2 regions of the Nocardia aegles genome follow, and region 2 is predicted to be linked to the other one. Evidence: predicted binding sites of a transcription regulator. Region 2 holds the regulator's gene; the other holds the start of a gene.
The links. The regulator HspR, encoded in region 2, represses chaperone genes until heat shock. The targets are predictions, from matches to a motif close to ANNTGAGTNNNNNNNACTCANNT.

Region 1: lon (endopeptidase La) is a predicted target of HspR. The motif match lies at 1,746-1,768, and genes of this name have one in related genera.

The regions. Positions count from the first base shown of each region.
Region 1 is NZ_JBQWRI010000007.1:7,840-11,251, forward strand. Features, by position in the region: gene lon (endopeptidase La) at 1-1,668, opposite strand, end outside; gene ACT89H_RS19625 (TIGR03084 family metal-binding protein) at 2,052-2,843, shown strand; gene lhgD (L-2-hydroxyglutarate dehydrogenase) at 3,087-3,412, shown strand, end outside.
Region 2 is NZ_JBQWRI010000005.1:57,940-61,351, forward strand. Features, by position in the region: gene dnaK (molecular chaperone DnaK) at 1-80, shown strand, start outside; gene grpE (nucleotide exchange factor GrpE) at 77-736, shown strand; gene dnaJ (molecular chaperone DnaJ) at 761-1,921, shown strand; gene ACT89H_RS15955 (heat shock protein transcriptional repressor HspR) at 1,921-2,340, shown strand; gene ACT89H_RS15960 (globin domain-containing protein) at 2,873-3,412, shown strand, end outside.

The DNA of each region.
Region 1 (3,412 bases), on a different contig from region 2:
GGTGTCACGTTCGACCGTCGCCTCGTAACCCAGCTCGGGGTCGTAGCCCGATCCGGCTTCGCGCTCCGACAGCCGGGTGGCCGCCTTGCGCAGCGCTTTGGCGATCAGCCGCTCCATCTGCCTGACCCCGGCCTCCCTGGTGTAGTTGGCGGCGATCTCGCGCAGCGCTTCCTCGCTCACCGACACCTCCTCGGCGGTCAGCGCGTTGCGCTCCAGCTGCCGCGGCACCAGGAAGTCGCGCGCGATCGCCACCTTGTCGTCCTCGGTGTAGCCGTCGACGGTGATCAGTTCCATCCGGTCCAGCAGCGGGCCGGGGATGGTCTCCATGACGTTCGCCGTCGCGATGAACAGCACGTCGGACAGGTCCAGGTCCAGATCCAGATAGTGGTCGCGGAACGTGTGGTTCTGCGCCGGGTCCAGCACCTCGAGCAGGGCGGCCGCCGGGTCGCCGCGGAAGTCGGAGCCGACCTTGTCGATCTCGTCCAGCAGGACGACCGGGTTCATCGAACCGGCTTCCTTCATGGCCCGCACGATCCGGCCGGGCAGCGCTCCGACGTAGGTGCGACGGTGCCCGCGGATCTCGGCCTCGTCGCGGACGCCGCCCAGCGCCACCCGGACGAACTTGCGGCCGAGGGCTCGCGCCACGGATTCACCCAGCGAGGTCTTGCCGACGCCGGGCGGGCCGACCAGTACCAGCACCGCGCCGGACCCGCGGCCGCCGACGATCTCCAAGCCGCGGGCGGCCCGGCGAGCGCGGACGGCCAGGTACTCGACCATGCGGTCCTTGACCTCTTCCAAGCCGTGGTGGTCGGCGTCGAGCACCGCGCGGGCGGCCGAGACGTCGGCGCTGTCGGTGGTCTTCACCGTCCACGGCAGCTCGAGCACGGTGTCCAGCCAAGTCCGGATCCAGCCGGATTCCGGGCTCTGATCGCTGGCTCGTTCCAGCCTGCCGACCTCTCGCAGCGCCGCCTCACGCACGGTGTCGGGCAGGTCGGCCCGCTCGACGCGGGTGCGGTAGTCGTCCGCGCCGTCCGGCTCGTCCTCGCCGAGTTCCTTACGGATCGCGTTGAGCTGCTGGCGCAACAGGAATTCCCGCTGGCTCTTCTCCATGCCCGCACGCACGTCTTCGCTGATCTTCTCGCTGATCTCGGCCTCGGCGATGTGCGCTTTGGTCCACTCGATCAGGGTGGTCAGCCGCTCGACCACGTCGGGGGTCTCGAGCAGTTCCCGCTTCTGATCGGAAGTCAGGTACGGGGCGTAGCCCGCGGTGTCGGCGATGGCCGACGGGTCGGTCAGCTGATTGACCGCGTCGATGATCTGCCAGGCCTCGCGGCGTTGCAGTACCGAGACGATCAGTTTCTTGTACTCGCCTGCCAGTTCCTTGGTACGGCCGTCCGCGGCGGGCGTCTCGACCGGCTCGGCCTCGACCCACAGCGCGGCCCCGGGACCGGTGACACCGTGCCCGATCTTGGCGCGCCGTTCGGCCTTGAGGACCGCCGCCGGGGTCCCGCCGCGCATCCGGCCGACCTGTTCGATGGTGGCGACCACACCGTAGGTGGCGTAGCCCTCGTTCAGCCGCGGCGCGAGCAGCACGGCGTCGGTCTTGGCGGCGCGCGCGGCATCGATCGCGGCCTGCGCCGATTCGTCCAGTTCGATGGGCACGACCATGCCCGGCAGCACGATCGGATCGGTCAGGAACAGCACCGGCAGGTTCTGGGGTGTAGTCACGTCTTCGACCCTCCAAAAGTTGAGCGATGCCTACTCAACCCCTGGGGGTATGGGTTTGTTCCGCGTCGACCGGTCCGTTCGCTGACGGCGAATCCCCGCTCCGGTGCGTCCGCGTTTCGCGTCGACATTCCGTCGAGGCAATGAGAACGTCCAAGGCAATCAGAACGTCCGAGGCGATGAGAACGTCCAAGGCAATGAGAACGTCGGTAGCAGGCACGCCGCCGCCGAGACGCAACAGCGTGATTGCCGATTCTCTACCCCGCTGCGATGCTGGACGGCGGTGGCACACGAAGCGGTGGGCCCGGGACCGGCAGGGGAAACAGATGGTTGACCTAGAGGTGCTGCTCGGCGATTTCGCCGACGAATGCGCGGATCTGGAACGACTCGTCGCCCCCCTGGCGCCCGAGGAGTGGTCGCGCGCCACACCCGCGCCCGGCTGGACCATCGCGCATCAGATCGGGCATCTGGCCTGGACCGACGAGATCGCGACGATCGCCACCACGGATACCGAGCGCTTCCAGCGGTTGCTGGCCGCGGCCGGCCCTCGCGTCCCCGCCTTCGTCGACGAGGCCGCCGAGGAGGCCGCCACCGAACCGCCCGCCGAGTTGCTCGATCGCTGGCGGCGTGGGCGCGCGTCGCTCGTGGCCGCGCTGCGCGCCGTGCCCGCGGGCGGCAAACTGCCGTGGTTCGGTCCGCCGATGAGCGCCGCGTCGATGATCACCGCTCGCCTCATGGAAACGTGGGCGCACGGGCAGGACGTGGCCGATGCTCTCGGCGTGCACCGCTCGCCTACCGCGCGGCTGCGCACCGTGGCCCATATCGGCGTGCGCACCAGGAACTTCGCCTACACCGTGCACGGAAAGACCCCGCCCGCAGCGGAATTCCGGGTCGAACTCACCGCACCGGATCGCACCGTCTGGTCGTGGGGCCCCGCGGACGCCGAGCAGCGGGTGACCGGACCGGCACTCGACTTCTGCCTTCTGGTGACCCAGCGCCGCCATCCGGACGATCTGGCGGTCGTGGCACACGGCGAGGACGCCGCGGAATGGCTCACTCTCGCACAGGCTTTCGCGGGTCCGACGGGCGAAGGACGGACTGCGGGCCAGTTCGCCTGACCCGGAGCGGGCGAGCGCCACACTTGGGTGCGCCGTGGTCATGTCGACGGCCGGACGCCGTTGGCCGGTGTCTCGAGCTGGCAGTCGAGAATGGCGCTCGCCCGCTCCTCGATGTTTACCCGCCCGTGTGTGCACGGAAACATCGACGTCATGAACGCGGGGATCCGACTCGCCCTGCGGTGCGCCCACGTCCCACGGAACGCGATTCCGCCCTGGTGTGACCGACCGCTTACCCTGCTCGGCATGAGCGCCTACGATTTCTGCGTCATCGGCGGCGGCATCGTCGGCGTGGCGACCGCGCACCGGATCCTGGCGCGCCATCCCGGTGCGAGCCTGGTGCTGCTGGAGAAGGCCGAGCGTCTGGCCGTCCATCAAACCGGGCACAACAGTGGTGTCATCCACTCCGGCATCTACTATCCGCCGGACAGTCTGAAGGCCACGCTGTGTCGCCAGGGTGCGCGCTGGACCAAGGATTTCGCGGCGGCACACGACATTCCGTACCGGGTTTGCGGCAAACTGTTGGTCGCCACCGACGACGCCGAGCACGGACGCATGCTCGAACTGCACGA
Region 2 (3,412 bases):
GCGCGTCGAGCGCCGCGTCGGATGACCAGGTCGTGGACGCCGAGGTCGTGGACGAGCCGGTCGACACGGAGAAGAAGTGACCGAGGGCAACTCCGAGAAGGAGCCGATCACCTTCGTCGACAACCGGAAGATCGATCCGGAGACCGGTGAGGTCAGGCAGCCGGCCGCGGACAATGGCGCCGCGGCCGCGCAGGCCCCGCAGGTGGACGAGGGCGTGGATATCGACAACGACGACGCCCTCGCCGACACCATCAGCGGCGAGCTCGCCGAGCGCACCGCCGACCTGCAGCGGCTGACCGCCGAGTACGCCAACTACCGGCGCAGGGTCGAACGCGACCGCAAGGCCGTCATCGACAACGCCAAGGCGTCGGTGGTCACCGAGTTGCTCGGCGTGCTCGACGATCTCGACCGTGCGCGGGCGCACGGTGACCTGGAGTCCGGTCCGCTGCGGTCGGTGGCCGACAAGCTGTCGGCCGCGCTGCTCAAGCAGGGCCTCGAGGAGTTCGGTTCGGAGGGCGAGCCTTTCGACCCGACCCTGCACGAGGCCGTGCAGCACGAGGGCTCCGGCCATGACCCGGTGATCGGCATTGTGATGCGCAAAGGCTATCGCTTCGGCGATAGGGTGCTTCGGCACGCGCTCGTCGGGGTAACCGACGGCGTAGCCGATTTGACGGAAAACGCTGTTCAACCGACCGAAGAGGCATCGGATGTTGATGCCGGCGCGAACGATCAATAAGGACGCGAGAGGAGGAGATGCTCGGTGAGCCAGCGGGAGTGGATCGAAAAGGACTTCTACAAGGAGCTGGGTGTTTCCTCCGGCGCCTCGCAGGACGAGATCAAGAAGGCCTATCGCAAGCTCGCCCGCGACTTGCATCCGGACGCCAACCCCGGTGACACCAGAGCCGAGGAGCGGTTCAAGGCCGTCAGCGAGGCGCACGCCGTGCTGTCGGATCCGGACAAACGCAAGGAGTACGACGACACCCGCAAGCTCTTCGCGGGTGGGGGCTACGGTCGCGGTGGCTTCGGCGCCGGTGCGGGCGGCGGCTTCTCGCAGGAGTTCAACCTCGGGGACATCTTCGGCGGCGCCGCCGGTGCCGCCGACGGTGGCCTCGGCGACCTGCTCGGCGGTCTGTTCAACCGGGGCGGCGCGCGGACGTCGAGCCGCCCCCGGCGCGGCGCCGACGTGGAGACCGAGACCACGCTCGGCTTCCGGGAGGCGGCCCAGGGTGTCACGGTTCCGCTGCGGATGACCAGCCCGTCGCCGTGCACCACGTGTCACGGCAGCGGCGCCAAACCGGGCACGAGTCCGCGAGTCTGCCCGATCTGCAACGGAACCGGCATCGTCAGCCGCAACCAGGGCGCGTTCGGCTTCAGCGAGCCGTGCGACGAGTGCCGGGGCAGCGGGTCGATCATCGACGACCCGTGCCTCGACTGCCATGGCAGCGGCATCCAGAACCGCACGCGCACCATCACGGTGCGGATTCCTCCTGGAGTCGGTGACGGGCAACGGATCCGGCTGGCCGGTCAGGGTGAGGCGGGACTGCGCGGGGCGCCCTCGGGTGACCTGTATGTCACCGTCCACGTCAGCCAGGACAAGGTCTTCGGCCGCAACGGCGATGACCTGACCCTGGTGCTGCCGGTCAGTTACAGTGAATTGGTCCTCGGCACTACCGTTTCGGTGCCCACGCTGGAGGGCCGGGTCGGCGTCAAGGTGCCTCCCGGCACCGCCGACGGCCGTACCCTGCGGGTACGCGGCCGCGGCGTGCCCAAGCGCGGCGGCGGCGCGGGTGACCTGCTGGTGACGGTGAAGGTCGCGGTGCCGCAGAAGCTGGACGACAACGCCGTCGAGGCGCTGAAGCGCTATCAAGAGGCCGAGCGGGCAGGCGGCTTCGATCCACGTGCGGGATGGGCAGGTGCGTGATGTCCTCGGAACCGAAGAGCGCGTCCGGCGGGTCGCGGGCCGAGTTCTTCATGATCTCGGTGGCGGCCCAGCTGGCCGGCATGCACGCGCAGACGCTGCGCACGTATGACCGTCTGGGACTGGTCACGCCGCAACGTACTTCGGGCGGTGGTCGGCGCTACTCGGCCCGGGACGTGGAGCTGCTGCGCGAGGTGCAGCGGCTGTCCCAGGACGAGGGCGTCAACCTGGCGGGCATCAAGCGCATCATCGAACTGACCAACCAGGTGGAGGAGCTGCGCCAGCAGGTCGCGGAACTGTCGGCCGAGCTGGAGCGGACGCGGGCGGCGTACCGTCCGGATCTCGCTCCGCAGCAGCGCAGTACCGCACTCGTCGTCTGGCAGCCGCGGCACCGTCGCGAGGACGGGCAGCGCAGACGATAACCGGCACGACGTCGGCCCCGGCCTCGGTCGCACATCGCGATCCGGCGCCGGGGCCGTCGTCGTTACCGGCCGTTGTCATAGATATTTGCTGAAGGTAAACCAGTACGTTTTCGGCGGAATTTGGTGCGGCCATGTGCATTTCGTTTTCGATCAACTGTAAATTTCTGACGTAGATCTGTTTACGCAACCTGTTCGGATTGTCCGATTCGATCTCCCGCGGGCGCTCGGAGTGTTGCCCCGAAGTCGCTAGAACAGACCAATCGGGACGTAATTCCTCGGGCGGGCCTTGGTAATTCGGTGTGCGCACGACTGAATTCGGGCCGAATCTGCGGTCTCGCAGTCGGTTTCTCCGGCGTTTCGCGTTGGATACCCCTCGTTTCGGTGAAATAGCGCGCGGTATGTTCCTTCGAAAGATTCCGTAGCTGGCAAACCTCGCCTACACTCCTTTCCATCGGCTGCTGTCGAGTGGCCCCGCAGCACCTCACTCGCCGGCATGGTTCGTGAACGAGGGCGAAATGGGGTTGTGAGACCAATGGATTCACGCACTGTCGCTTTGATCAGGACTACATTCAAGGCGGTTGCTGCGGAGGATGGGGGGACGGAGAAACTGGCGAGATCGTTCTACGCGATCTTGTTCACCGATTACCCGCACGTCCGCGATTTCTTTCCCGCCGCGATGGACGCCCAGCGCGACCGCCTGGTCAAGGCGATCTCCTATGCGCTGGACCGATTGGAGGAGCCGGACAAGCTGCTGCCCTTCCTGGCCCAACTCGGCAGGGACCACCGCAAGTACGGCGTGCAGCCCGAGCACTACGCCGCCGTCGCCACCGCGCTGAAGACCGCGGTGCAGATTTTCGCGGGCACCGAGATGTGGACCGACGAGGTGGACCGGGCCTGGGACGAGGGCCTGGAGATCATCTCCGACACCATGATCGGGGCGGCGGAGAAGGAGACCACGCCGTCGGTGTGGACCGGAACGGTGATCGAGCGCCGGGAGGTGCTGCCCAATCTGGTCGTCGTCCGGCTGCAACTGGACCAGCCGATGCGCTACGCCGCTGGTCAATACCTCAGC